Regions from separate parts of the Jeotgalibaca dankookensis genome, predicted to be linked through region 2. Evidence: riboswitches for the same ligand, from Rfam matches in the RefSeq annotation. Region 2 holds a riboswitch; the other holds the start of a gene.
The links. Region 2 has a riboswitch for cobalamin ahead of BW727_RS10225 (DUF4430 domain-containing protein). Riboswitches for the same ligand answer to the same signal wherever they lie in the genome.

Region 1 (15,653 bases), 400 kb from region 2:
GCACCTGCGTACAAACTTTTTGCATAAACTACGTCAACTGCTGCTTTTTTTGTTGCTTCATCGAGTGCTACATAAGTCACATCGTCACAATCAGACGTAATAATTCCCAAACTCTTTTGATTAGATTCTAGATTTAATTCTTTTGCTAGTGCATCATCCACATTAGGAATGATTTTGACACTTAGAACATTAGAGCCTAGACGATCGTTTTTCATCTGGAATCCTCCTTTATTTTTCTCTTAATTCAAGACCGGACTTCTTCACATCCAACATTTTTTTGATGATGTCAGCTATGTAAGCACCCGCTTCAACAGCAGGGGTTCCACCTTGATGAATATTTGAAACTACTGTTCTGCGTGACTCTGGCATTCCTACAGTCGGTTTATATGCTAGATAAGCACTCATTGATTCAGCTGTTACTAATCCTGGACGTTCACCAATCAGTAGACAAACTACTTCTGCTCCGGTAATTTCAGCAATCGCATCTTCTGCTGGTACGCGACAGTGTGTAACGAAAAGGATATCACCAAAGTCTAATCCATGCATTTTCAATCCTTGACGAATAGAAGGTATGATATCTGGAATATTTGCTTCAATCGCTGCAGAACTTAAGCCGTCTCCTACTATTACAACTACTTTGGAATTTGGTTTAACAGTATTTTTTATTTTTTGTGTTTCTTCTTCACTAAACTTTCTACCCAAATCAGGACGTGTAATATATGTATCTTTATCACCGCAAAGTGTTTCTGTTGCAACGAAGTTCATTTCCTTAACTAAATCTTTATTTATATAAGAAAACACGGCATCTTGTGCGGCTGCGTGGTCTGCACGGAAACGAAGCGCTGGTTCAGTTTTATAACGTGTTCCAGCTCTCCATAAACCTAATCTGGCTGGCGTGAAGGTCTTCATTTTTTTATATCCTTCTGGATCTTCTGCATTCGGAACTAAAAATTGTTTTCGGATATTTACTTCGGTTATGTCCGGAATAAAACCTTCTTCTATCTCAGAACCTGATTTCGTCTCTGCTGGTTTTTCTTTAGTTGTTGCAATTGATGGAGTCGGTACAGTTGGTGCTGCAGCTGGTGATTCTTCTACCATTTCACTTAAAATAGATTTGATCATTTCTTTCAAATTCAATTCTTCCACTAGATTTGCCTCCTTTTAGAATATGATTAGTTGTGTTTCAAGAACGCTGAAGCATCTCCAGCTCTTTCGGTCAGACGGCCATTTTCGCTAAAACCCATTTTTTCCATCCATTCATCAAATTCTTTTGTAGGACGTAAATCCAACATTTGACGTATTGAAGCGGTTTCATGGAATCCAGTTGTTTGATAGTTCAACATAACATCATCCGCATTAGGGATACCCATGATAAAGTTTACCCCTGCAACAGCAAGTAGAACGGCCAAGTTTTCAGCATCATTTTGGTCTGCCTTCATATGGTTTGTATAACAAACGTCAACTCCCATAGAAATTCCACTTAATTTACCCATGAAATGATCTTCTAGCCCTGCTCGGATTACCTGTTGTGAGTCGTATAAATATTCAGGTCCGATAAATCCTACTACTGTATTTACCATAAAGGGATCATATTCTTTAGCAAATCCATAACATCTTGCTTCCATTGTTACTTGGTCGACATTGTGGTTTGCATCTGAAGACAACTCAGAACCTTGGCCTGTTTCGAAGTACATGACATTTGGTCCAACAGCGGTACCCATTTTTAGAGCCATATCATTAGCTTCACGAATCATGCTACCACTAATACCAAAAGCAGTATTAGCTTTTTCAGATCCGGCAATCGATTGGAAAACTAATCCAGTTGGAGCACCTTGCTCCATTGCTTCCATTTGAGTAGATACGTGTGCTAATACGGTGTGTTGTGTTGGAATTTCCCATTCATTTATAAAGTCATCAAATTTGTGAAGGATACGTTTTACACTTTCTGTTGTATCGTCTACTGGGTTTAGACCAATAACAGCGTCACCGATTCCCATGGATAATCCTTCCATAAGAGTTGCCATGATTCCATCAATATTATCTGTCGGATGGTTTGGTTGGAGGCGGGCTGAAAATGTTCCTGGCACACCAATGGTTGTATTTGCTGTTTTAGTAACAATAATTTTTTTAGCAGCCATGATTAAATCCATGTTCCCCATTATTTTTGCGACTGCAGCAATCATTTCAGCTGTCAATCCATTAGAAATCCTGTGAATATCATAGTTCGTTGTTTTTAAATCTAAGAGCCATTCTCTTAAATCAGATACAGTCCAGTTTTTTATTTTTTCAAAAGTACGAAGATTTGTATTATCCACAATAATTCTTGTTACCTCATCCTGTTCATACGGAACAGCTGGATTATTAAATAAATCATTTAATGTTAGATTAGAAAGAACTACTTTAGCGGCAACTCTTTCTTCTGAGTTTTCAGCTCCTACACCCGCAAGTTGATCACCTGATTTTTCTTCGTTCGCTTTTCCCATAACTTCCATTACCGATTTAAATTCATATGTTCGGCCAAAAAGTTTCGTTTTTAGAATCATAAATATATCCTCCTTTTTATCTAGTTAAATACAAGAGTTTTCACAACAATTGGGAGTACTGAACCATCCCCAATTGGATTACCAATGTCAATATAATCACCATTTCTTACATGAATACTATCGATACAAACAAACGGATAATCTTTCGGAAGCTGGGCATATAAACTATGACCCAAGGCCTTCGCCATATCTTCCTTTAGCAAGATAACAAGGGGATCTTTTTTATCGATCACCTTTTGTAAACCTTTTATCAATACATTAGCTAAATCTTGAATATAGAGGTAGCTTGGATTTCTAGCCCCATCTAATGCCAAACCAATAATTTGTTGTTCGCCTTCCATTTCAAACCAGTTTAATTTCGATTCAATTATTTCTGGCAATACAGATAAATCATCTGTGTGTTCTTCTTCTTGTGACAATTTTAATACCGGAATATTTTGAAGAGGTAACACATGTTCTTTATAAGTAATGGTGCTTCCACTAATATCTGTTGTGTGAGAGCCTGCTCCAACAACCGTTGCTCGAATCGTTTCCACACTTGGAATTACTTCAAATTGATTGTATAATTTTGAACCAGCAATTTTTTTTCCTAATAAAATCCCAATGTCACCATATTTAAATACATCTTGGCTTATACCTGATTCGATATAATCGGCAACACCTCCTGAAAAGGAAATATATTCAATTTTACGTTCCGTTTGTAAATCTTTATTTGTAATAAGAAGATCGTAATAAGGACTTTTTTTTCCTACACCCAAACTATTTTCTAAAACTTGAACCATAATAGATAGTAGCTTATTTAAATCAGTCAAGTCTATTTTGCTATGAAGGCGGAGCTGTAATCCTTCCTTCTTAATAATTTGTGTTAATTTTGGAGAAATATAAGTGATTTCTTCTTGTTTGTTCACTTTAATGAGTCTTCCACCAATATCAAAACAACCTGTATCAACGATGTCTCCGTCATGGAAGCAAACCATATTGGTCGTTCCTCCACCTACATCAAAATTAACAGTAGTTGTATGATAGCGAGTAGAATAGGAATGAGTCCCTGCTCCTTTACCAGCAATAATACTTTCTAAATCGGGACCAGCAGTTGCAACTACGAAATCTCCAGCAAAACCACTTAGAGCTTCTGCTACAATTCTTGCATTTTCTTTACGAACTGTCTCTCCAGTAATGATAATAGCTCCTGTTTGAATGTCTTTCTTACTAATCTTTGCTTTTTGATATTGTTCTTCTACAAATTTAGTGATTTTCTCGCTATCAATCAGGTTGTTTTCTAAAATAGGCGTAAAAAGAATATCACTTTTATAAATAACTTTTTTATCCGTAATTGATATCCTTGGAATGGTAAAAGCTGATGCCATATTTTCGATATATAATTCTGATAGAACTAATTGAGTAGTAGAAGTCCCGATATCAATTCCAACGCTCAGTAGCTTTTCTGCCATATTATCACTCCTTTGAAAAAAGACGCTTAATAAAGGTACCCTGGCGGGTTCCTTATTAAGCGTCTTTGCTTTCCCCATAACTTCATCGTTATGGGTTATTGTATTTAATTTTTAAAAGCAATTCTGAACCTTGTCCCTTGAGATTTTGAATCTGTACTAATAATTCCATTTAACTTTCCTTCAACAAAACTGGTTACAATTTGTAGCCCTAAATTATGTTGGGATCGTTCTTCAAAAATGAATCCAGACCCATTATCTTCAATAATAATTTGAATAAATTCGTTTTCTTGAGTGACTTCTACTTTCACATGAGCATTTTCTTGTTTTATTCCTTCAAAAGCGTGGTCAAAACAATTTTGGATCAGTTCATTCGTTGCTAGTGCTATAGTTACTGCTTTATTACTCTCTAAAATGATTGAAGAGTCAATTTCACTTGTTAGTTGAACAGGGATTCCATCAGGACCTTCTGCATAAAAACGAGTTAGGTTTTGTATAATTACATCCAATACCATTTTCAGCTGTACATCGTCTTCCTTTTGTTTTGATAACAGTTCGTGTGTTGCTGCGATCGAAAGGATTCGATTTACGCTTTCATTTAGTACTTTCTTAGCTTCTGGACTTTCTGCTCTTCTTGCTTGCAGACGTAAAAGTGAAACTACAGTCTGTAAATTGTTTTTAACACGATGATGTATCTCTTGAATAGTTACTAATTCTGAAATAATACGGGATTCTTTTGCTTTTTTATCACTAATATCTTTCATAATCTGAATAACGATTCCTTTAGAGGGAAGATAAATAGTTTTAATTTTAAAATAATAAGCATCAAACTTTATTTCTCTTGATTTGAAAGCTTCCGGTTTACCGAGAGTACCAGATTCACGAATATGTTCAAAAGTTGTTAAATCAAGAGCTAAGTTATCATAATGCAAACCATTAATCGCATTCAAATATCCAAAATTTTGATAGTATTCATTTGCAGCTTTATTATGATGTTGTAACAAACCATTTTCATCAAAAATAAGGATAGCATCATCAATATAATTAGTAATAGATTGATCAATAATTTCCATTTCTTCAATTACTGCACTAACTTCTTCATAGGACCGATCTAGATTAGATACATCAAAATTTGCCTTAATATCATTGCTAAGATCTTTTTCAACAATCAATACGGCAATCGTTTTATCTTTATATTGAATAGGATATGTTGTTTGTTTTATTAACAATCCTTCTTGACTACGAGCGTATAAACCAATCGAATTCTGTGAAGTTTCTAAAGTTCGCAATGGTCCTGGTTCATCTTTACGATAAGCTGTTTTTCCTACTACTCTTTTTTCGTAAATAGAAGGGTTATTTGATGGCTTTCGGTGAGATACTACAATTGCTTCACCGGTAAATACATTCCGTACATCAATAAAAACATCAAATTCATCAAAGGTACGGTTTGTTAATATGATTTCAGCTTGATTTTCTAAGTATTGGATTTCCACTTTACTGAGTTGAGTATATTTTTTGCAAATTTCTTGAATATCTTCATCGTAGTGATTATTATTCATCTAACATCACCATTAATTCAGCTACCTCAATCATTGGTACACGCTTCTCCATACTTATATTGCGTATTTTCGTGTAAGCGTCTTCTTCGGTAATATTTTCTATTTGCATTAACTTACCTTTTGCCTTTTCAATCATTTTTCGTTCTTCCAGTTTTTTAGATAACCGCTCTAACTCTTTAGACATTTCCTTAAATTCATTTCCTTTTGCTAAGGAAAGCTCAACCATTGGTAATAAAGATTGTTCATGAAGCGGTTTTACTAAATAACCTAGGGCCCCGAATTGTTTTGCTTTAATAATATACTGCTTATCGCTATAAGCTGTCAGCAATATAATACCCGATGCAGTCCCTTCTTCAACTATTTTTTTAGAAGCCGTCAATCCATCAAGAATTGGCATTTTAATATCCATAATAACTAGATCTGGTTTTTTTTCTTGGCAAGCCCGTATTGCTTCAAACCCGTCAGCAGCTTCTCCTACTACTTCGTACCCAGCTGTTTCGAGCATATCCTTTATATCTAGTCTTGTAATTGGTTCATCATCCACTATAATGATTCTTCCACTCATTGTAACACCTCGTTATTTTAGCTAATCGTTAATTCTACACGGTTAAAACCTAAAACTACTTCCATCGTTTCCAAAACTTCTTTCAACGCAACAGTAACGGATGATACATCTCCAGTGATAACTACCGAACCGGAAAAACGGTCGACAAACCCAATTTCTATGTCTGCCGCTTTTGTAGCAATATCCACGGCTATGACTGACGCCTCACTTGGGGATATGGTCATAATTCCAATAGCATCTTCTCGTGTGTTCATAACTCCTAGCTTAACATAAATTTCAGAATCTGGTTTTGCGATGACATGTGCTACTGTAACTTGTTTCCCCGGCACATACTCTTGAATAATTCGATCTATTTCCACCGAGTACTCCTCCTTTATTCGCACAAGTTAAAACGCCTGCTCTAAAATAAATAATACACCTTCTTGTTCTACTCTTACTGGGTTTGTAATGGTACAACGATCTTTAAGAGCATCTCGTGCAATATTTCGTTTGTGCTCTTCAAATGTTTTTTCATCGATTCCCCATTCTGAAAAACTATTAGGCATATCCATTCTTTTTTGTAAAGAAATAATAGCATTCGTAAGGCTACGAACACCCATCCGTGGGGTACCTGCACTTAAACCTAATTTTTTTGCTACCTTCGTATATCTTTTGGCCGTTTCATTAAATATTTGAGGGTTTTTTTCTGTCATTCCACTATTGTATCGTATTACATGTGGTAACAAAATTCCGTTTAATCTTCCGTGAGGTATATGGAAGCGTGCTCCAGCCGCATGAGCAATCCCATGATTGAGACCTAGAGAAACCTGATTAAAAGCCATACCAGCCATTGTAGACGCGATATGAATTTTTTCTCGAGCTTGTTGGTTACCCCCGTCTTTATAAGCTTTTTCTAAGTATTCGAACACATAAACAATAGCTTTTTCTGCAAACATGTCCGATACTTCATTTGCTTGCGTTGAAACATAAGCTTCTAAAGCGTGTGTTAGAACATCTATCCCGGTATCTGCTGTTTGTAACGGAGGAAGTCCCATCACTAGTGAGACATCTAAGATAGCTTCTGATGGTAAAATATCATCACTGATTAGAGGATATTTTACTGATTTCTCTGCGTCTGTTATGATGGAAAAATTGGTGACTTCTGAACCTGTCCCACTAGTTGTTGGTATAACTATAAAAGGCATTTTTTCAAAAATTTTACTTTGGAGACCAAAATATAACATTGCTTTGGCAGCATCAATTGCTGATCCTCCACCTAGAGCAAGGAGCATCGTTGGATGATAATGTTTCGTTTTTTCTAATCCTAATACAATTGTATCAATTGGCGGATCAGGAACAACTTCCGAAAACAACATTGTTTCCACACTGGACGAAAAATGGTTTATAACTCGCTCTAAAATTTCAGATTTTGCAATAAATTGGTCAGTCACAATTAACACTCGTTCGTTTTCAAATTGGGATAGACGTTCCAAACTATTCTCACCTGTGTATAAAGTAGTTCCAAATCTAATTTTATTCATTTTCTAGCCTCCTTCCTCCAAAAAAAGCCACAAGTAAAAGAGTATCGTTATAGATACTTTGTTACTTACGGCTTCATTGCTCGTATTTGATTGGCACGCCTTTGTGCTCTAACTACATCTTAATGTACTATTTCAACTAAAGATTGTCAACACCTTTTTTAAACGCTCTCATCATTAATCTTTTAAATCTGCTTTTGTAATTTCTGTGTGGAAAACACGTCCGCTTCTTTCATACAAAACATCTTTTACTCCGTCTTGAGAGTTTACAACTCTCGCAACAGCAAAAAAATAATCGGAAAGACGATTAATAAATCTCATAACTTCACTATTCATATCATTTGTCCATTGGAAACTAACAATTTCTCGTTCTGCTCTTCGAGCGACTGTTCGAGCAAAGTGAAGCAAGCTAGCTAGTTTTGTTCCCCCTGGTAAAATAAAGGACTCAACAGTTGGAGGTATTCCTGCATACTCATCAATTCTACTTTCCAGCCATAGAGTTAGATTTTCATCTACACGATAAGGATTCTTACCATGAGGAGTAGCTAAGTCATTGCCACAATCGAATAAATATTGCTGAATAGTCATTAATTCTTCTTTTAGTTCAGAAGATATTCCGTCAGTGCTCGCTGCAATACCTACGATACTATTCAATTCATCCACAGTTCCGTATGCTTTTACACGGTCTGCATCTTTTGCTAGTTTCATTCCTCCGATAACACTTGTATACCCCTTATCGCCGGTTCTTGTATAGATTTGCATTAATTTACCTCCTTATTTAGATAATCCCTTAATTCTTCCATACCATAGTTTTTAAACGCAGAAACTTTAAATATTTTATTTACTCCCGCGAGCCGCAGCCTTTTCTCGGCATTTTTTAATTGATCTTCATCTTGACATAAATCTATTTTAGTTATAATTCCGATGGAAGGTTTCATAAAGTTTTGGGCAAAATTTGGTGAGAAAATTTGTTCCTCTTCTTGACAATTAGATACTAACGCAATCATTTCAGCTTCTACCGCCATCATTTGTAAAGCATTATAGAATCTCCTATGCTGAATAAATTCTCCTGGAGTATCAATCATTTTAGGATAAAATTCTACCGCTTGCGTCTTACTATACTGGAGTTTATCGCCAATAATTCTTTGACAAAGCGTTGTTTTCCCACAGCCAATTGAGCCAATAAACATAATTTTTTTCAATTGATCACCTACTCTAATTTTAAGTACGGGTTATTTTTGTAATACTAAAGCCCATTTTGTACTGTAGATAATTTATCGCTTCTTGCATAGACATCTCTACTGAAGCAATATCACCCAATATAAAAACAGAACCACTAAACCGATCGACAAAACCAATTTTTATTGCAGCAGTTTTTTTGGCAATATCTACTGCAATAATCGAGACTTCGCTTGGTGTAATAGTCATAATACCTATTGCTTGGTGATATTCATTTTGCAAGCCTAATTTGTCAAAAATTCGTTTATCTGGATTTGCAATGATATGGGCTAAAGTCACTTGTTTTCCAGGGACAGATTCGAATATTTTTCTATCTTTGATTTTCATTTTTTTCGACCCCTCACTCACAAAATGAAAGTGCAACACACACGTTCATAGTATTTCTAATTAAAATAAAAGTCAAGGTCAGAGAAAAAGTTATATCTGAAATGTTTTAATACTTTTCTAGTAAGACATAGACTTAATACCATTTTTTTACAAAAAAATACTAAAGAGCTTTTCAACCCTTTAGCATAAAAACTATATAGTTATTGATTATAGAAATTTAAAAATTAGAATTGAATAGGCCTCATTGCCTATTTTTCTTCTCCTTTGAAGAACAATTCTAAAAAAATTTGATAGAATCCCTCATTTTGCTAAAAATGAAGCTGTTTTGGGTACAAAAAAAGTCTATGCTCCATTACATAGACTACTACGATACTGTTTTACCTCGAAACAGGATACGCATGCATGATTAGCAAGCTAAGATAACGACCTGACTCCATATGTCTTCATATGATTACAGTGGCGGGACCGTGTTGGAATTTAACCAAACTTCCTCATCTCAGTTGTCTTGAAATGGTACTTCTATCAATTTCTATGATAGTCTAGTATTCTTTCTTTTGCAAGCTAAATCTATTTTTTTAAAACATTTGTTTTATAAAATATTTATTGCAGCTAATAAAACACTAGGACTACATTCATATAATTTAATATATTTTTTTAAAAAAAGAGAATAAGACAAAAGTCTTATTCTCTGTATTTAAGAAGTAATGATTAGTAAAAGTTTGCCAAAGCTTGAGCTTTTTTAAGTTCCATTGCACGTACTTCTCTTGGTAAGAAGCGGCGAATTTCGTCTTCGTTGTAGCCCACTTGCAAGCGTTTTTCATCGAGAATAATTGGACGACGAAGTAAACCTGGGTTGTCTTGGATAAGCTTAAACAAGTTGTTCAACGGAATTTCATCAAGGTCCACATTCATTTCTTGGAATGCTTTTGAACGAGTTGAGATAATTTCTTCTGTACCTTCTTCTGTCATCTTAAGGATATCCTTAATTTCAATTTCAGATAATGCTTCCGAGAAAATATTACGTTCTGTATATGGAATATTATTCTCTTCTAACCATGCTCGTGCTTTACGGCAAGAAGTACAACTAGGTGAAGTATAAAGAGTAACCATTAATGGATCTCCCCTTTCTCTTGTGTGAATTATCTTGTTCTATGTTATTCATTATACATTACTTCTCTCAAGATATCTACCTTTTTTTGAAAAAACTTCACTTTTTGTACACATTGTGTTCATTTCGATTCCCAAAAATTTTTCGTGAACGTTTATTTAATAAGGTTTACATATGTTCCTATACATTTAAGATACGTATACTTTATAATAATTATAATTTAAAGCGTTTTACTTGTAATTTAGCTTTTACGGTGTTACGTCGGCATAAAATACGGTATAATAGAATGGTAGAAAATAGGAGTGTGATTTTAATTGAAGAAAAAAGTTTTTTCGGGTGCCCAACCGAGTGGTATGTTAACGATTGGTAACTACATAGGTGCAATTAAAAATTTTGTAGCTTTGCAAGATGAATATGATGCCACTTATTGTATTGTTAATCAGCACGCTATCACGGTTCCCCAGGATCCAGAAGAGTTAAAAATGCGTACGCGTGGCTTAGCAGCTCTCTATGTTGCTTGCGGAGTCGACCCGAATAAATCAACAATCTTTGTCCAATCAGAAGTGCCTGCTCACGCACAAGCAGCTTGGATTGTACAATGCAATACCTATATTGGCGAACTGGAACGAATGACCCAGTATAAAGATAAATCTGCAAAGCAAGATGCTGTGTCTGCCGGTTTATTAACGTATCCTCCTCTTATGGTAGCAGATATTATTCTTTATGATGCTGATTTGGTTCCTGTAGGGGAAGATCAAAAACAACATTTAGAACTAACGCGTGACTTTGTGCAGCGGTTTAATAATCGCTATCATGCCGACTTGGTTATGCCAGAGCCGCTTATTCCTAAAGCCGGCGGACGCATTATGAGTTTACAGGATCCAACTAAAAAAATGAGTAAGTCAGATACAAATCAAAAAGGGTTTATTTCTATGCTAGATGAACCTAAACAGATTCGTAAAAAAATTAAAAGTGCGAAAACAGATTCAAGTGGTGTGATTGAATTTGATCAAGAGAATAAACCAGGTATTTCCAACTTACTAACAATTTTCGCGAATTTTAGCGGAAAATCAATCCCACAGCTCGAAGAAGAATTTGCTGATAGTGGTTATGGTGATTTCAAGGAAAGGCTAGCAGATGCTGTTATCGCTGTTCTTGAACCCATTCAAGAACGTTATTATAAATTAATGGCATCAGAAGAGTTAGACTACATCTTAGATCAAGGCGCTAAACGTGCTAACGATTATGCTAACGGAACTTTAAAGCGTATGGAAAATGCTATTGGTTTGAATCGTTAATTAAAAAAAGGACGAGGGATTTAATTTATCCCTCGTCCTTTTTGATTATTCGGAAAACAAAGCTGTTACTAACTCTTCACTGGTAATATTGCCGAAGTATTTTTTCAAATCGAGACTATCAAATTTCTCAATCAGTGCTTCTTTCGTATATTTTGTACCGACGAGCGCTTCTTCAACGTCTTTTATTTCTCCTAACCCAAAGAAATCACCGTATATTTTTGCTTCAGTAATTTTTCCACCACTTACATTAAAGGCAAAGTCAATGGCGCCGATAGGGAAACGACGACGGGTTTCGATTGCATAATTAGGAGACTTACCATAATTCCAATCCCAATTGCCGAAATATTCTTCGCGTATCTCATAAACACGTTTCCAATCTGCATCTGTCAAATGATATTCTTTCACGTCTTCACGTTTTTCTACGTCAAAGATATATAATAACATTAAATCACGGAACTCTTCAGTCGTTAAATCTTTATACTCTTCATCTAAGAAAGGTTTTATATTGGTAACACGACTACGAATTGATTTGATTCCCTTTGAGGCAATCTTGTCCTTACGAGGTTTTAAAGCTCCTGTAATAGCATCTAAATCAGAATCAAGCAAGATTGTTCCATGAGCGGTCATTCGACCATTCGTTGCATACATGGCATTGCCAGAAAACTTCTTATCACCGATGGTTAAGTCATTGCGACCTTTCAATGCAGCATCCTTTACCCCTACACTGTGTAAGAAAGAAATTACAGGTTCAGTAAATTTAGCAAAGTCACGGAATGAATTACCATCATCATCCGTAATAAAACAGAATGAAAAGTTACCGAGATCATGGTAAACTGCTCCCCCACCCGACATGCGACGTACAACATGGATATTATGAGCTTCTACATATTCCTGATTAATTTCTTCAATCGTATTCTGATTTCGACCAATGATAATAGATGGTTCATTAATATAAAAATATAGAATTGGCTCATCAAGTTTTTTTTCTTTTAATAAAAATGTTTCTAAAGCAATATTAACACTTGGATCTAAATGGCCTTGATTATCAACAAAATACATATGAACACTCTTCCCTTCGAATTAAATAATGATTTTCATATCGTTTTCAGCTAGCATTACTTTCACATTTGGTGTTGCCTCTTTCGCTTCACTCAGAAGTCTTTGCCAGTCTTCATTGGGTGGGAGATGCGTTAAAATCAATTTTTTAACACCAGCTTTTTCAGCAATTTCACCCACTTCTTCAGACGTCATATGCACCGAAGATTTTTGTTGTTCTTTGAAAAAATTAGTATCAGCTAAAAAGACATCTGCATCTTTAGCAAAAGGTATAAACTGCTCCATATACCCAGAGTCAGCTGAAAATACAAATTTTTTCTCAGTTTCTCGTTCCGTAATCGCTAGAGCATAACAAACAACAGGATGAATCGTTTTTAAAAACTCAACATGAAAAGGTCCTATCTCAATCGCTTCTTGTCCTGAATAATCAATTGCTTTTGATGATTTACTTTCTCTTACTGTATGCCATATAGATTCTGTATGGCCATAAATTGGTACTTCTTTAACATTAGGTGCATTTTTTAATAGAAAAACATGCTGTAAAACACCTACGTCTGCGATATGATCGGCATGGTAATGGGTTAAAATAACCGCATCTAAATCAAGCGGATCAATATGCTTTTCTAGAGCTAAAACCGAACCACTCCCCGCATCAATTAACAAACGAAAGCCAGCTGACTCAAGCAGATAAGAACTGGTTCCGACTCCATTTGCTGGGTATCCACCCATAAAACCTAAGATTGTTAGTTTCATCAAGAAATTCCTCCTTAAACGTAACTGGTCATAGTCTCAGTATAGCACGTTTTTACCTGTTATTTCCTTAAAACGCTCGAAAAAAGGACAGAGGTTACCCCTGCCCTACTTCTATCTGTGTATTTTTTTTCATGTAAGCAATCGCTTCGTCAGCTAACCGTTGCCCTTCTAGAATCGCATTCGATAAGCCATACCCATGTAAGCCGTTTCCTCCTATAAATAAGCCTAAATCGTTAATACGTTTCTTATGCTCTTTTGAATATTTTTCAAGTTCTTGTCTTTCATCTGCTAATAAATGGGGAACGGCATCCTTCCATCGAAAAACCTGCGCAGATTGATAACTGCCTTCAAGCTGTAATATTTCCTGAAGTTCTGTAAGAATAATTTCTAATATAGTTTCGTCCAGTAATTGAACGATAGCATCTTCTTGTCTTCTGCCAATTTCTACCAAGAGATAATCGGAATCTGTGTCTTTCAAGGACGGCCATTTTTTATTTAAAAACGTTGCCCGCGTCATATGATAAGCACTACGCTTTGGAACAACAAAACCGATTCCTTTTGGGTAACGTCTAATCGTTCCTTTTTTAAACTGAAATAGAATAGTGGCCATTGATGAGGTATTAGGTTTGGGGAAATCTAACAGAGCCTGTTTATTTTCGGTTACAAGGTGGTGAGACTCGGAAAGTGGTAGAGTGGAAACAACAACATTAGCGCGAATGCTTTCTTTTTGGTTAACTGTTAATAAAAACAAACCATCGTCCATTTGAGTCAATGCGGTCACTTTTTTATTGGTTAAAATACTGTCTGAGAGATATCCCGCTAATTGGTCGACTAAAGTATGCAAGCCATTGATAAGATGAAATTCTTTATTTCCATTATCAATAAGTTCTTCTAGTTCCATTTTCGTTAACTGCTGGGTACGTCTCTTATCTCCAAATAATTGAATTAAATGTTGATCAAAAAAGAAAGGTGAGCACAACTCCATTGAACCAAAGATATATTCAGGGTAATTAGGGTAGGCGATTAGTGTACTGACTGCTTTGCAAAAGCGGTCTTCTAGAAATATAGAAGTCGTTATATTTATAGTTGACTTTTGCTTAATACCATTAAAAGTCTGATTTACTAAAACAGAAACCTTATCACTAAAAGAAAGCTCTCGCTCTTGTAACAAATCATTGAGATGAATAGGAATACCACGGTAGCTCACCTTATCGGCTTCTATAAAATCTTGGGTGTTGAACCGATCAAATTTCCAGTCTAAACTGTATTCAATCTCTTGATCGAGGCCAATCTCCTTTAAAAAGGGGCGAATATCTGCTTGGCGGATATCAAAAGTGCTGGCGCCTACATCGATCGGTCCGATTTCTGTTTGGATGGTGCGAATAGTGCCACCTGCTTGGTCACGTTGTTCTAAAGTGATGAGTTCAAACGGTAATTGCTCAGAATCGATAATTTTTTGAATATGATAAGCAGCCACTAACCCGCTGAGGCCACTCCCTAATACGGCAATTCTATTTCTAGCTCGTTCCATATTGCTCACCTTCTTTACTGATCTTCTATTCAGCTTAATCATATACTATCTTGTTAAGAAAAACTGTGAACAAATTATGACAAATAAAAAAAGCTATCTCTATTAATTAGAGGTAGCTTATAAATTAATTAGTTGTTTAAAGCTGCTTTTGCTTGATCAGCAATTGCTGCAAAAGATGCTGCATCGTTAACAGCTAATTCTGCTAACATTTTACGGTTCATATCGATTTCAGCTAGTTTCAAGCCATGAATTAACTTGCTGTAGCTTAGTCCATTGATACGCGCTGCTGCATTAATACGTGTAATCCATAATTTACGGAAATTACGTTTTGTTTGACGACGGTCTCTATATGCGTACATATAAGATTTCATCACTTGTTGTTTTGCTGTTTTAAATAATGTATGTTTTGAACCGTAATAACCTTTAGCAAGCTTTAGAACTTTCTTGCGGCGTTGGCGTGTTACTGTTCCACCTTTTACACGTGGCATGGTGATTCCTCCTTATGAGAACAAAATGTCCTCTTCCTATTTCGTAGTTTAATTATTTCATTTGTGATAATTGTTGGCTGATACGTTTCATATCAGATTTATGAACCATTGCTGGTTGACGTAAGTGACGTCTTTGTTTTTTTGTTTTGCCGTGGAATCTATGGCTTGTAAACGCTCTGAAACGTTTCAATCCACCATTACCAGTTCTTTTGAAACGTTTA
Region 2 (15,653 bases):
CGATACCATTGCCAAAGTACGTGGCAGAAAGAAAAATATCGCAAAAATGATTGAAATAGCACGTGATACCATTGCAAACCATAAAAATTACTACTTAGCCCTTTGTCATGGTGATGCTCTAGAAGAGATGCTTGAAATGAAAGAAGAAGTTAACGATTTAATTAAAAATGCCAAAATTTATTCGGAAGGTCAAATATCACCCGTTCTAGGGGTTCATACGGGTCCAGGACTACTTGGTATTGGCGTAATGGTTTTAGATGATTAAAAATAAAGCAAAGAGTGGCCTTTGTCCACTCTTTTTTTCTAGCAAAAAAATGGTTAGTGGAGTAAGATTAGGGCAGTAATCGCTTTCAAATTGATAAGGAGGTTTTGCTTTATGAAATACCGTCAGTTAGGTAAAAGTGGTCTACGCGTTAGCGAGTTGGCTCTAGGCAGTTGGCTAACCTATGGGAAATCAGTCGAAGATCAAACAGCAAAAAAATGTATTGAAACTGCTTATGAAGCAGGGATTAATTTTTTTGATACAGCCAATGTCTATGAACAAGGTCAAGCCGAAATTGTCTTAGGAAAAACCCTCAAAAATTATAATCGCGATACCTTAGTCGTAGCCAGTAAAGTTTATTTCCCAATGGGAGATGGGCCAAACGACCTTGGCTTATCGCGTAAACATATTTTTGAGCAATGTGATGCGAGTTTAAAACGACTAGGTATGGATTATTTAGATTTATATCAATGCCACCGCTATGATGAAAACGTACCAATCGAAGAAACATTATGGGCACTTGATGATTTACAACGGCAAGGAAAAATTCTTTATGCTGGTGTTAGTGAATGGCCTGCGGATAAAATTCAAGAGGCACACCGCATTGCGAAGGAAAGAAATTTCCGACCGCTCGTTTCAAATCAACCTGCATATAACATGATTGAGCGTCAAATTGAGAAAGAGGTTGTTCCGGTTTCAATGGCAAACGGTATGGGACAAGTTGTCTTCTCACCGCTAGCTCAAGGCATATTAACGGGTAAATATAAACCTGGCCAAGCTGTTCCTGAAGATAGTCGGGCAGCCAATGCTAATATCAATAATTTCTTACAAGTGTATTTAAATAATAAGCCCTTGTTAGAAACAATTCAAAACTTAGCAACCTTTGCGCAGGACTTAGATATGAATTTAACGCAACTCGCTCTAGCTTGGATTTTACATCAACCTGGTATCAGTTCCGCCATTATTGGCGCAAGTAAGCCAGAACAAATAGAAAATAACGTTAAAGCAGTAGAGTTTGAATTATCTGATGAGATTATTGTGGGTATAAATGACTTACTCCATCCTATTAGCAATTTTGGTCCACGTAAAAAGTAAATTTTAAAGAGAGGCGCGGACATTTTTGTCCGTGCCTCTTAATTTTCAACACGATTAATCCATTCTTTAGCAATCAGTTTGTGCCCTGCTTGGGTTGGGTGAACGCCATCATTTCCGGTTAAATAAGAATAGCTCCTTTTCATTCCTTCAGCATTTAACAGACCATCTAATGGAATAAAATCGGTCGCAAATTCAGCTGCTAACTTTCTCACTACTTGAATCCGTGGATCTAAATCAACCCGCCACTCTAAGCGATCAACGGGCTCACTTAAAACGAAAGGCTCCATCATTACAATTTGTGCATTCGTCTTTTCTTTGACCTGCATTAATATTTTTCGATACTTTCTTTCAAAACGTCGCAAATGACGTTTATTTCCGAAAGCGACTTTCCCAATATTATGCCAGGTATCATTAATCCCAATGAGAATCGACACGACATCGGGATGAAAATCTAAACAATCTTCTTGCCATCTTCTTTCCAGATCAATTATTTTATTGCCGTTAATCCCTTTGTTCAGAAATTGTAAGTTTAATTCGGGATAGCGCTGGGTAAGTATTTCCGCAACCATTTTCGGGTAACCCTTACCTAAATCATTTAAATCCGATCGCTCTCTTTTTGCATCAGTCACACTATCTCCGATAAATAAAATCAAATCCTCTTTTTTTAAGTGCATGTCCAATCAGACCTCCTAAACTAAGTTAAATACGATAAATTTTAGATCCAAAAGGCAGTAAGGCTAATTTAGCATGTTTAAAATGTTGCAGGCCAAAAGGAATCCCTACAATTGTTAAGCAAAAGATAACGCCCAAAAGAGCTTCTTCAGCCGCCATGACAAGCCCGCCAAAAATCATCCAGAGAATATTAATCAATAGCGATGCTCCGCTTGAACTAAACTGAATTTCTTTCCCAAATGGTGCTGCTGCCATCTTGGCAAATTTAAAGCACTGTACACCGACCGGAATTCCCACAATTGTGATGGACCACAATATACCAGTCACCATCCAAGAGGCCCAACTGATGAATCCTCCTAAAACAAACCAAATTATGTTCGCAAACAAATTCATGTGACTCATCCTTTCTTTATTCCCTCTTATTTTACCTGATTTTGTGTGCTTTTCATCCGTCTTAATACTGAGTTCATCACTAGCAAACAATTTTTTACTCCCAGTGATGAAAATCAGGCAATAATCATCACTAGAATTATTTTTACAACACCTAATGATGAAAAAAACGTATTTTTCATCACTAGATGCGGCAAATAGCTTTCTAATGATGAAGAAGCCTGACTAAAAAGTCAGGCTTCTTCATCTATTACTATTATTTGTTAAATTTTTCTAAGTAAGCTGCCGCTACTTGATCAGCTGTAAAGCCTAATTCAGAAACAACAGTATTTCCTGGGCCACTTGCACCCCAGCGGTCAAGACCATAAGTTAAGCCATCTAGACCAACATAACGTTCCCAGCCGAATGTTGCAGCCATTTCAATTGACATACGTGTACGGACATCATTTGGAAGAACAGATTCTTTATAAGCATCATCTTGTTGATCAAATAAGCTTGTACTTGGCATTGACACAACCGAAACGTCAATACCTTTTTCTTTCAAAGTTTTTTGGGTTTCAATAGCTAAGGACACTTCTGATCCTGTTGCGATTAGGATACCCTCTGGTTTTTCGCCTTCTTGAGGTGAAAGAACATAAGCTCCTTTTTTAACGCCTTGACGTGCACGCTCTTTTGTCCCAGCTAGAACAGGTAAGTTTTGACGCGTTAGGATTAGCATTGTTGGTGTATCTTCCGATTCCACTGCTACTTCCCAAGCAGCCGCAACCTCGTTTCCATCAGCTGGACGAATCACGTTTGTATTTGGCATCCCACGGTAAGCTGATAAATGTTCAACTGGCTCATGAGTTGGACCATCTTCACCAACAGCTACAGAGTCATGCGTAAACACATAAATAGCTGGTAGTTTTGAAATTGCTGCTAAACGAATGGATGCACGTAGATAATCTGAGAATACAAAGAAGGTTCCGACATAAGTCTTTGTCCCACCATGTAAGAGAATCCCATTCATAGCCGAAGCCATTCCAAACTCTCGAACACCATACCAAATATTACGACCTGCGTAATTCGTAGCATCATAATCTTCATCTGCTTTATTCATTGTATTGTTTGAACCAGATAAATCAGCAGAACCACCCCAGAATGATGGGATTGCCGCTCCTAATTTTTGAATGGTTTCCTGGCTCGTAACACGCGTTGCTTTTTCAGCGTCGCCAACTTCATAGACAGGTAAAGTTTCTTGCCAACCTTCTGGTAATTTATTAGCAAAAGCATCTTCAAATTGTTGTGCTAACTCTGGATAAGCTTCGCGGTACGCTTCAAAACGCTTATTCCAATCTTCTTCTGCTTTTTTACCATTTTCTAAAATGGTTTCATTGAAACGATCTTGCACTTCTTCTGGCACATAGAACGTTTCATGATCCCAATTATAGTTACTTTTTGCAAAAGCAACGCCATCTTCACCAAGTGGTGCACCGTGGACGGCACTTGTTCCTGCATTTGAAGCACCATATCCAATAACCGTTTTAACTTCGATTAGGGTTGGTTTGTCTGTTTCTTTTTTCGCTTCTTCGATTGCTTGAGAAATTTCTGCTAAATCATTTCCATCTTTAACGAGGATATATTGCCAGCCATATGCTTCAAAACGGCCTTTCACATCTTCACTGAATGATTTATCTAAAGGACCATCTAAAGAAATATCATTAGAGTCATAAACCCCAATAAGTTTTCCTAATTTCAAATGACCAGCTAAACTTGCTGATTCATGGGAAATCCCTTCCATCAAGTCACCGTCTGAACATAGGAAATAAGTGTTGTGATCCATTATGTTAAACTGATCACGGTTATAGGTTGCTGCTAAATGTGCTTCGGCCATTGCCATACCGACAGCGTTTGCAAATCCTTGTCCAAGTGGACCAGTAGTTGCTTCTACACCATCTGTAAAGTGAACTTCTGGATGTCCGGGAGTATTACTTTCATACTGACGGAAGTTTTTCAAATCATCCATCGTTACATCGTAACCTGACAAATGTAACAAGCTGTATAAAAGTGCTGAACCATGACCTGCTGATAGTACAAAGCGGTCGCGATCTACCCAAGAACTATTCTTTGGGTTTACATTCATATGCTTTGTCCAGAGTGCGTAAGCCATTGGTGCGGCACCCATTGGTAAACCAGGGTGACCAGAATTTGCTTTTTGAACGGCATCGATACTTAAAGTACGAACGGTATTAACTGCTAATGCATCAATTTTGTCAAACATTGTTTTCCTCCTTGATACTCATATACTCCTATTTTAACCTAAATATCTTTAAAATGAAACGACTTTCACTTTAAAGGATTAATTATTTCTTCGCATAATTTATGGCTCTGTAAGGAACTGGCATGGCTAACTGGGTTTTGGCCTGTCACCAGGCTTTCTATAAAAGCGTGAATAATTGGTTTAAATCCTCGTTTCACAAGCGTTTCTTCCCAGTCACTATACTTTACAATTTCCTCATGATTTTTTCCTTTTATTACCATTTCATTTAAATCAGTAACACGTTGCACACCTGCTAGAGATTGGACCTCAACGACCTCTTGATTGGCGCCCGCTTGATAATTCATAGTCACAATGGCTGTTGTTTGGGTAGTTTCTAAAACAAGCCACACACGCTTTAACTCCCCTTCCGTTTCATGAATGTATGATTGAAAGGAAACAACCGGTTCATCCAGTAAAAATAGAGCAAGATCAACAATATGAATAAATAAATCGTAAATTGCAAAACGAATGGATTCACGGTTCTCGACACGATCTTTTTGAATTAGAATCATTTTCTTATCTGGTATCGCTTTTAGTTGCTGAATCATCGGTGCAAACCGGCGATTAAAGCCAGCCGTCAGTTGAACCTGATTCTCTTCAGCCAAAGTCAACAATTCTTCTGTTTGAGAGAATTGATCACTAATTGGTTTATCCACGTAAACTGGAATGCCTTTATTTAATAATTTTTTTACGGTTTCATAATGCGCAGTGGTTGTATTGTGTACAAAGGCTGCATCCAAATTAATATCATCCAATTCATCGAGCTTTTGGTAACATTTTCCAAATCCATACTGACTCCCTACCAAATCCAAGGTTTTTTTATTACCCGTCACGAGGTACCATTCAACTTGATTACGCATAGCAGAAATAACGGGCAAGTATGCCTTTTGAGCGATATTTCCGATGCCAATAACGGCTATTTTCAACACGGCTTCTCCTCATTTCTAATTTCATTTTACTTATATTGTATCATTTTTGAAAACTGTTACAATGACATTAAAGCGCATAATTAAAGGAGACCTCACTATGCATATTAAAGAACGTTTATTCGGAAAAACTGCTGGAAAAGAAGTTATGGCTATCACATTGACTAATCGCAGTGGTGCTTCAATCACTGCTATGACGTACGGTGCCTCTCTTCTTGAGTGGTCTGTACCTGATAAAGCAGGAAAGTTTGACAATATTACCTTAGCTTTTGATAACTTAGAAGATTACGTCACACATCGACCTTTTTACGGTGCGACAGTCGGGAGAGTTGCAGGACGCGTCGCTCATGGTTCTTTCGAAATTGATGGTGATCCTTATCAGTTAGAAACGAACCAAGAGACCAATCACCTTCACGGTGGAAATTCCGGCTTAGATACGAAAGTTTGGGACTATCAAACGGAACAAGATGACCAAGAGGCACGAATTATTTTTTCTTACTTGGATGCAGAAGGTTCGAATCGCTATCCAGGAAATTTAAAAATCCAAGTGACCTATACCTTTACGGAAGATAATAAGTGGAAAATAAATTATCAGGCAGAAACAGACGCGCCTACTCTTTTTAATCCAACCAACCATGTCTATTTTAACTTACATGGAACTGTCTCAAAAACGATTTTAGACCATCAACTTTTTGTAGATGCGGATCGCTTTGTTGAATTGAATGAACAAAGTATTCCGACTGGCCGTCGCCCTGATGTCGCTGGACCGCCTTTTGACTTTCGAACCGCACGCCTAACGTCACAAGCAACAGAATCCACCCACCCTCAAACACTACAAGTTTCTGGTTTGGATCATCCCTTTGTCTTAAACCATGACGCCAATCGTCTGGATGTCAGTCTCTACGACCCTCAAAGTGGGCGAAAAATTACAATGAAAACAAGTGAACCGGTGGTAGTCATTTTTATGCATAATGGCGCAAGTCCACTCAAGATTGCTAACAACCCTATCCCGGCTTACGCAGGGATTACTCTGGAAACACAAGATTACCCAGATGCTATTAACCAAGCGCACTTTGGTTCTATTGTGCTTCGTCCTGGAGAAACCTATCGCTCCGAAACAACGTATTCTTTTCATATAGAATAAAAAGAAGGAAGTAAAGGCTCATTGCCTTTACTTCCTTCTTAATTGTCTTGCTTTTTTTGATAAGCGGCGGGAGATTCTCCGACTATTTTTTTGAAAATTTTACTAAAATAAGAGGTACTATTATATCCTAATCTTTCGGAAACTTCTCCAACGGTCACACACCCACCTTGAAATAGTAATTTCGCTGCCTGTACCTTTAGTTTATTGACGTATTCACTAATAGTGAGCCCCGTATCTTTTTTAAATTTACGAGCTAAATGGGAGCTATTTACATGGAAGGTCTGAGACAAATTGGTAACATTTAACTCTTTGTGTAGGTGATTACCAATATAATCGACAATTTCTTTAATTAAAAAAGAATAATTAGCTATTGAATAGTTAGCTACTAAGTCGCAATATTCCGAGAACATCTGGGGGCTGATTACCTCTTCTAAGTAGTTGGCAGAAGTAGCTTGTTCAATTTGAAGTGCATATTTTTCTGAAACAAGTTGGAGGTAAATCGCAGATACCCCACCCATTTCTCCAGCAATTCGGCACATGGTGTTACGAATAATCATGTCGTTTTTTTGGGTTCGTAAAGGGTTGTCTTTAATGATGGGATTCCCATAATAATAACGATTTTGATTATCAATTTTTGGCATCTGCATCACTTTATCTAAAAGTTTCTTGTTTCCTGTTTGAATTGCCTCAACGAGGAGTTTATTCCGTTTAACTGATTTTTGGATATAATCAAGCGCATCGCTTCTATGGCCAAATAAATCATTGGATAGGATGTCATACAGGTTGGTCGAACCATTTGTGTTGTCTCGCATTTGTATCACCTCAGCGTTGTTTCTAGTCATTATACTTGATTTTTATTTTAACTACAAAAGTGATTTTCTTATTTTTTTCAAAAAAATGACATTATTCAAACATTAACGTCTCTATTTGTAGTAAAATAAAGTGTAACTGATTATTTTAAGGAGAGATGCAAGTGGAAAGAGTAGTTGGAACTGTTGTCCGAGGTCTGCGTGGACCAATCATTCATGATGGTAATGATATTGTAAAAATTGTGGTTGATACGGTATTAAACGCAGCCGAAGTTGAAAAATATTCAATTGAAGACCGTGATATTATTTCTATTACTGAGTCAATCGTTGCGCGTGCGCAAGGAAACTATGCAACAGTTGATCAGATTGCAACTGACATCGCATCTAAATTTGGTGACGATACAATTGGTGTTGTTTTCCCAATCTTAAGTCGTAACCGTTTTTCAACATGTTTACGAGGAATCTCAAAAGGAGCTAAGAAAGTTGTTTTAATGTTGAGCTACCCTTCTGATGAGGTTGGTAACCATTTAGTAGAAATTGATGAATTGGATGATAAAGGCGTTAACCCATGGACAGATGTTTTATCTGAACAAGAGTTTCGTAGTCACTTTGGCTATAAAAAGCATACTTTTACAGGAATCGATTACATCGAGCACTATAAATCTATTGTTGAAGAGTACGGCGTAGAATGTGAAGTAATCTTTTCTAATAATGCTAAATCTATTTTAGACTATACAAAAACAGTCTTGAATTGTGATATTCATACGCGCTTTAGAACTAAGAAAATTCTAAAAGCTCACGGTGCGAAAAAAGTATACAGCCTCGATGAAATTTTAACAGAATCTGTTGATGGATCAGGTTTTAATGAAACTTACGGTTTGTTAGGCTCTAACAAAGCCACTGACAACAGTGTGAAACTTTTCCCCCGTAACTCTCAACAGATTGTAGACAATATCCAAAAAGGGATTAAAGAAGCAACTGGTAAAACAATCGAAGTGATGGTTTATGGAGATGGTGCTTTTAAAGACCCAGTAGGGAAAATTTGGGAACTAGCTGACCCAGTTGTTTCACCGGCTTATACACCCGGTTTAGACGGTGTGCCTAGTGAAGTAAAACTGAAATATTTAGCAGATAATAATTTTTCTGACCTTCAAGGGGAAGATTTGCACTCTGCTATTTCTGACTTTATCAAAAATAAAAATGCTGATTTAGTAGGTACAAATGAAACCCAAGGAACAACCCCACGTCAATTAACTGACTTAGTAGGTTCGCTATCCGATTTAACTTCTGGTAGTGGAGACAAAGGAACACCTTTCGTTTATATTCAAGGCTATTTTGATAATTTTACAGAATAAAAAAAGTTGAGGCAGATTCAATCTGCCTCAACTTTTTTCTTTGAATCGATTAAATAAAGGGCGGAGAATGGGTTCTAAAATAAAGTAAAATGCCGCATTACCAAATCCATGAGCCAAATCAAACCACAGACCATACGCATAATAAATCCAAAAATTAGTTAAGCCGTATATTTTATAGGAAAATAATGAAATAATAAAACCGTAAAAAATCCCCGAAAAGAAAGCAAAGAGCACAAATAACGGCTTTGTTTTCTTAAGGTATAGAGGTTTCATTACTAAGCTTGTCAAAAGAACAATTGTTGCAAAACTAATTAATTGTGCAAACGTCCATGGACCTAACCCCAGAAAAATGTTTGATAAAAATAGTGATAAACTTGCTACAATTAAGCCATCAATCAATCCCATATTTAGGGTTAGTATAATGATGATGGCTGTCATCGGTTGCACATTTGGCAAAAATTGAAAAACAATTCTTCCTACGTAAGCCAATGCCGTTAAAATTGCGAGCAGAGCAATATGCTTTGCATCAAACCTTTTACGCACCAAAATTACTCAAGTTCTTCTAAGTTAAAGTCGACAACATCCCCATCAGATAGCTCTAAATCTTGAGCACCTACTGGGGCCATTTCACCATTTAAATCAAACAACCAGTATTTATTAGCATCCTCGTCTTGCTCGTATCCATTTATTGCTGTGATAAATCCATCTTCATCCTCAACATCAAAACTTGCTTCCATTACATCAAACAAGACCGCATCTTCTTCAACATTAGAAGTAATAGAGCCATCTTCAATAGTTTCGCCATCAACTGCTACATTAATCGTAACCTCAATCAAGTCATTTGCTTGATTAATAGATTCCGCAGTTTCAGTTGCTTCTGTACCACAAGCCACCAATGTTGCACTCGCACTCATTAGAAATAACCATTTTTTCATTCTATACACTCCTTTTTTTCATAGGCGGATAAAAAAGCCTATACCCGTTTACACATAGACTAAACAATACTATTTTACCTTGAAATAGTATGCGCGCGTATAAGCATTCTCGAATAAAGCTCTGACTTAAACATCAAAGATGTTCTTACAGTGGCGGGACCGCGTTGGATTCTCACCAACTTACATAGCCGAGATGTCTTTGTATTGGGTTTTAATATGGTTTCATTATAGTAAAAATACTATTGTTTGACAAGTTTCGGTAAGTCACTTATTTTGTAACCTCCCGAATCCTTTGCTATCATCAGTATAATAACTATATTCTTGGAAAGGAGATCCGCATGCAGTTTTTATATTTTGTACGACATAGACAAACTGAATTTAACAAAGCCGACTATGTACAAGGTGGCCAGGTTGACTCTCCCCTATTGGAATCCAGTAAACAAGATGCCAAAAAAACCGGTGTTTATCTAAATCAAATGGGGATTTCACGCATTATTACCAGTCCTCAAGCCCGCGCTTTAGATACAGCCAAACTTATTCTTGAGCAATTTGATTCCAAAGTTCCTTTAGAAAAAGATGCCCGCTTAAAAGAATTTCTCTTTGGTGACTGGGAAGGGAAATACATTCCCGATTTGAAAAAAGAATACCCACAAGCTTTCTATAATTTAAGAAACCGACCCGACCTTTATGATCCTTCCGCATTTGGTGGGGAAACTTATTCGCAACTCATTGATCGCGGTACTCAAACAATTCTTAGTCATGTTGATTCTCACCCAACTGATTCTCTTTTATTTGTTGCTCATAGTATAACTTTAACCAGTAGCATTCTAACTTTGGCAGGCTACCAGGTTAATGATTTACGCTCTAAAACACCTATGGCCAATACAAGTGTCACCAGAATGAAACGGATTGGGAATCATTTTGAAATTGACAGTTGGAACGAGATTGATCATTTGAATGAAGGTAATTTTCATCACTAGAAAGATAAAAACGCGGGCTGATGATGATTTTTCCACTTATTTCATCATTAGAAAAGCATTTTAATCTGCTAATGATGATATTTCCTATTATTTAATCATAAACGCTCTTTTTACCAAAGTTAATGATGAAAAAAGGCCAGGACCAAAGTCCCAGCCTTTTTTTCACTTCTTATTTCGTTGTGTTTTCTCTTTAACAGCTGCTTTGAAAGCAATTTTCGTTGTTTCTACTTGAATAGGTGCATATTCAGGCCAGGCCTCATCTAAAGGAAGTTTGGCTTGGTTACTAGTAATTAAAAATTCAGCATTTCGTTTGAATTCAGCTTCCAATTCGGGAATATAAGTTAGAAAATCAGCGAGGTTTTCTAGAGAGATAACAACACTGCCTTTTTTCTTAAAAGTTTTGGCAAGTAAGTATTTATTTGTCATCATTTAGTAATTCTCCACAATTTGAGCTACTTCGCGTTCGAGTTCTGACATCACGACAAAGCGGGCTTTCCGAAGCATTTCTTTTCCATCTACAAACATTAAGAGAGCTGGGACTGTGAGGACACTAAAAGCGCCTGCTACACTGGGAACTTTATCCGCGTCTACCTCCAACAATTTGACTTGTGGATAGTCTTCTAATAGGTTTTTTACTTGCGGTAAAACCGCGTGGCAAACACCACAATCAACACGGGATACATAAATAAAAGCAAAGTGTTCTGTTTCAACAAAACTTTGAGCTTCTTCAATATTTTGAGCTTGTCTATCTAACATGATTAACTTCCTTTCAATCAACGGTTTTAATTATTGTATCATGATATACTAGTTTTATTCTAAAAAAAGGATTGAAGACAATGAAACAAAGAAATATATGGATTAGCTGGGCGATGGTGGTTATTTGGATGATGCTTATTTTTTCTTTTTCATCACAAGTTGGAAGCACATCAGGAGCTTTAAGTGGTTCTGTCGTTGGTTTTATCGAAGATATTTGGACCAGAACCTTACCTAATTGGCCCCTCAACCTGGATGCTTTGCACCTTTTTATTCGTAAAGCCGCCCACTTTATTGTTTATTTGATTTTAGGTTTCTTAACGACACGCGCGCTTTATACCTCGCATATTCCTTACAAAAAACGTATTTTCTTGGCCTTATTAATTAGTTTTTTATATGCATCCAGTGATGAAATCCACCAATCTTTTGTTCCTAATCGTGGGCCTAGCTTTTGGGACGTCCTGCTTGATACCCTAGGTGCATCAGTTGGTCTTTATTGCTATGAAAAACTATTAAAGCTGCAAACCCCTAAGTAAGGATTTTGCAGCTTTAATAATTATCATTTAAATACCAACTCGTTCAAATGGGTCCCGACTAATTCCTTTTTCAAGGACTTCACGTACGTATTCTTTAGCAGAAAATAAACTGTGATCGCGGTAGTTGCCACATTCCTTGGCAGTTATCGCTGGTACTACTTCAGTTTCCATTACTTGTTTTAAAGTTTTTTCTAAAGCTTGGGCAATCTCTTCTGGTGTAGATTCGCCCCACTTAATGCAATAAAAGCCTGTTCGGCACCCCATTGGTGAAATGTCAATAATACCTGGTAAATGGTCACGCATATTAATTGCCAATAAATGTTCCAGTGTATGAACTGCAGCGGTTGGTAAGGCCCCTTGATTGGGTTGTAAGAAACGTAGGTCAATTTTTTGAATAATCGACTCTTGATTTTTTTCTGTTCCAGCTATCCGCACATAAGGTGCTTGAACAGCGTTATGATCTAATTCAAAACTTTCTACTCTAGCCATTTTTATTATTCCTCCTCATAAATATCTCTCTTATCTTAAAAGAAATCTCTATAAATTGAAAGAGAGTTGTTTGATAAAGTATAATTAAAAAGTAACAACGAACATAAACCCTTTAAGGAGATCCTTATGCCTTATAAAACCTTATTGTTTGATTTAGACGACACCCTTTTTGATTTTAAAGCTGCTGAAAAATATGCTATTTCGTCATTAATGAAAGAACTGGCTGTGACACCAACTGAAGAAAACATTCAAACTTACTCGCAAATCAACCAAAGTTTCTGGAATCGTTTTGAAAAAGGGTTAATTAAAAAAGACGTTTTACTTAAAGAGCGGTTTGAAACATTTTTCCAAAGGCATCAACTCGAAGTCAATGGAAATGAAATGGATATAAAATTTCGCTCCTATCTTGAAAAAAGTCATTTTTTAATTGAGGATAGCACGAACTTACTAGATTCGCTATTTCCTGACTACGATTTATACGCGGTTACAAACGGCGTATCTAAAACTCAGTATAGGCGATTATCTGACTCTGGACTTGACCATTATTTTAAAGATGTTTTTGTTTCTGAAGATACGGGTTTTCAAAAGCCGATGCTTGAATATTTCAACTATGTCTTCAAACGCATCCCAAATTTTAAAGCTCATAACACGTTGATAATTGGCGATTCCTTGACTTCCGATATATTAGGTGGTCAAAATGCTGGGATAGATTCTTGTTGGTTCAACCCCCACCACTTAGCGAAACCTGCTCATATCAAGCCAACCTACCAAATTACTGATTTAAAAGAATTAACAACTATTTTAAACTAAGAAAGAAGGCTTATAAATTGGACTTTGTCGCAATAGACTTCGAAACAGCTAACCATCGTGGCGATAGTGTCTGTTCCATTGGGATGAGTCGTTTTTCAAACGGTCTGGAAGTTGAACGTTATTATCGTCTCATTAACCCTGTTCAACCTTTCCATCCGGGCAATATTCGAATACATGGGATTTATCCACGTGATGTTGTCAATGAAAAACGTTTTGACCAACTTTACCCAGAAATTCGCGCTTTCATTGGAGAGGATTCATTAGTCGCTCACTTTGCTCAATTCGATATGAAGTGTTTGCAAATGACTATTGAAACTTACAACTTACCCAAAATTAAAAATGAATACTTTTGCTCTTGCATTCTAGCAAAAAAAACACTGACGCTTTCGAGTAATAAACTTGTTAATGTCCTTGACTATTATGGCTTAACCATTGAAAACCATCATAATGCTGCAGATGACGCGACTGCCTGTGGTGAAATTACCAGTAAACTACTACAGCCCTATGACTATGACATAAAAGGATTTTTAACAGATTATCATTATCAACTCGGTCAACTTTTCTCGCATCGCTTTGGTCCTGACAAAAATAAGAAGAAACAGGTACCTCAGCCAAACCTACTAGCAATTGAGAGCTTGCAGCCTTCTCATCCTTTTTATCAAAAGCACATCGCTTTTGCCGGACGTATCGCTGGTCTGAATCGGCAGGAAGCAGCCCAAATGCTCACAACTATTGGAAGTTTTTTTGAACCGTCACTGACTTATCAAACCGATTACTTGATTGTATCTAAAAGTGAATGGCAAAAAATGGGCACCAATCTAGAAGGTAAGCTCGTTGAAAAAGCGCGCCAATTACAAGGTCAAGGGCATAGCTTAATTCTTCTTCCAGAAACAGAGTTTTTTACGATTCTTTAAAAACAAAAAGGTTGGGCATGTGTAAACTGGACCCTATAAAGTAGACTCTTTAAAAAAGAGACCCTTTATAGGGTCTTTTTATGTCTTGTACGAGAATTAGTCTCCCTTTCCTGATAAACTGGAGGAAAGGAACGGGAACCGCGACCGCTCCCCCAAGAGAGCCTTACAAAAAATACATTTTTAAGAGGAGGAACCCATGTCAAAACGAACATTCACGGACGAGCAGGTTACAGACCTATCCCACAACCCCTATGTTCAGAACGTCTCCCCCAAAGCCATCACCTACTCGGACGAGTTCAAGGTCCACTTCCTTGCGGAGTGGAAAAAGGGAAAGACTGCCCGACAGATTTTCATGGAGGCGAGTCTCCCAGTGGAGGTCCTAGGCGAGCGGCGAATCCACACCGCTGCCAACCGCTGGAAGAAGGCCTATCAGGAGAGCGGGATCACGGGCGTACGAGATCAGCGCAAGGGCGCATCGGGGCGCCCCCGCCTCACGGAGCTTTCGACCGAAGAGCAGCTCCGCCGGGCCAAGCAGGAGAATGTCCTCCTCAGACAGGAGAATGAGCTGTTAAAAAAAATCGACTTCGCAGAAAGGAGGGGAAATGAGTTAAGCAAGCAGGAGCGGTTCGCCCTCATCCAACAGGTGACGAGTCGCCCCGGCTCGCTCTCCGTCAGGAGAGCTTGTCTGATTCTGGAAGTATCCAATTCCGGCTACTACGCGCATTTCTCCCCCGAGAACCAATGCAAAAGGCAGGAGAAGGAAGAGGAGGACCAGAGGTGGCGCGACCGTGTTCTGGAAGCAATGGCCTATAAACGGGTGGCGAAAGGTTCCCGTGCCATTGTCATGTACTTCCTCAACACGAAGAAAACTGTAGTGAACCGCAAGAAAGTCCAGCGGATCATGCGAAAGTATGGACTCCAGTGTCCTATCCGCCGTGCGAACCCGTACCGAAAAATCGCAAAAGCCACACAAGAACATCGCACCGTTCCGAACCGGCTCCAGCGGCAGTTTGATCAGTCAGCGCCGAAGAAGGTGCTCCTGACTGATATTACCTATCTCCGGGGAAAAGACGGCTTCCTAGGCTACCTCTCTACCATCTTGGATGGCGCCACAAAGGAGGTTTTAGCCTACGCCGTCGCCGACCGAATCACCTTGGACATAGCTCTCGATACGGTGAAAGATCTAGTGGCAAAACATGGAGAGGACCTCCCTGCGCAAGCCCTCCTCCATTCCGACCAAGGGTCGCACTACACTAGCCCCATCTTCCAGAAATTGGTGCAGAA

Region 1: linked by a shared signal. The riboswitch ahead of BW727_RS01785 (BMC domain-containing protein) and the one ahead of BW727_RS10225 (DUF4430 domain-containing protein) in region 2 are both predicted to bind cobalamin.

The regions. Positions count from the first base shown of each region.
Region 1 is NZ_CP019728.1:361,538-377,190, reverse strand. Features, by position in the region: gene eutL (ethanolamine utilization microcompartment protein EutL) at 1-215, opposite strand, end outside; gene eutC (ethanolamine ammonia-lyase subunit EutC) at 229-1,146, opposite strand; gene BW727_RS01825 (ethanolamine ammonia-lyase subunit EutB) at 1,173-2,543, opposite strand; gene eutA (ethanolamine ammonia-lyase reactivating factor EutA) at 2,564-3,994, opposite strand; gene BW727_RS01815 (sensor histidine kinase) at 4,099-5,550, opposite strand; gene BW727_RS01810 (ANTAR domain-containing response regulator) at 5,543-6,115, opposite strand; gene BW727_RS01805 (BMC domain-containing protein) at 6,133-6,459, opposite strand; gene BW727_RS01800 (1-propanol dehydrogenase PduQ) at 6,502-7,635, opposite strand; gene BW727_RS01795 (cob(I)yrinic acid a,c-diamide adenosyltransferase) at 7,810-8,394, opposite strand; gene BW727_RS01790 (EutP/PduV family microcompartment system protein) at 8,394-8,834, opposite strand; gene BW727_RS01785 (BMC domain-containing protein) at 8,854-9,198, opposite strand; adenosylcobalamin (AdoCbl) riboswitch at 9,561-9,716, opposite strand; gene spxA (transcriptional regulator SpxA) at 9,907-10,308, opposite strand; gene trpS (tryptophan--tRNA ligase) at 10,621-11,604, shown strand; gene BW727_RS01770 (lipoate--protein ligase) at 11,650-12,663, opposite strand; gene BW727_RS01765 (MBL fold metallo-hydrolase) at 12,685-13,413, opposite strand; gene BW727_RS01760 (protoporphyrinogen/coproporphyrinogen oxidase) at 13,508-14,944, opposite strand; gene rplT (50S ribosomal protein L20) at 15,073-15,432, opposite strand; gene rpmI (50S ribosomal protein L35) at 15,485-15,653, opposite strand, start outside.
Region 2 is NZ_CP019728.1:2,054,323-2,069,975, reverse strand. Features, by position in the region: gene BW727_RS10275 (DegV family protein) at 1-265, shown strand, start outside; gene BW727_RS10270 (aldo/keto reductase family protein) at 377-1,357, shown strand; gene BW727_RS10265 (SGNH/GDSL hydrolase family protein) at 1,396-2,031, opposite strand; gene BW727_RS10260 (YccF domain-containing protein) at 2,057-2,512, opposite strand; gene tkt (transketolase) at 2,676-4,679, opposite strand; gene BW727_RS10250 (Gfo/Idh/MocA family protein) at 4,745-5,647, opposite strand; gene BW727_RS10245 (aldose epimerase family protein) at 5,745-6,788, shown strand; gene BW727_RS10240 (AraC family transcriptional regulator) at 6,827-7,600, opposite strand; gene BW727_RS10235 (coenzyme F420-0:L-glutamate ligase) at 7,762-8,952, shown strand; gene BW727_RS10230 (ECF transporter S component) at 8,980-9,495, opposite strand; gene BW727_RS10225 (DUF4430 domain-containing protein) at 9,501-9,887, opposite strand; adenosylcobalamin (AdoCbl) riboswitch at 9,948-10,098, opposite strand; gene BW727_RS10220 (histidine phosphatase family protein) at 10,226-10,867, shown strand; gene BW727_RS10215 (DUF6718 family protein) at 11,030-11,296, opposite strand; gene BW727_RS10210 (thioredoxin family protein) at 11,297-11,623, opposite strand; gene BW727_RS10205 (VanZ family protein) at 11,704-12,156, shown strand; gene BW727_RS10200 (S-ribosylhomocysteine lyase) at 12,184-12,645, opposite strand; gene BW727_RS10195 (YjjG family noncanonical pyrimidine nucleotidase) at 12,772-13,455, shown strand; gene BW727_RS10190 (exonuclease domain-containing protein) at 13,473-14,369, shown strand; gene BW727_RS10185 (IS3 family transposase) at 14,566-15,653, shown strand, end outside.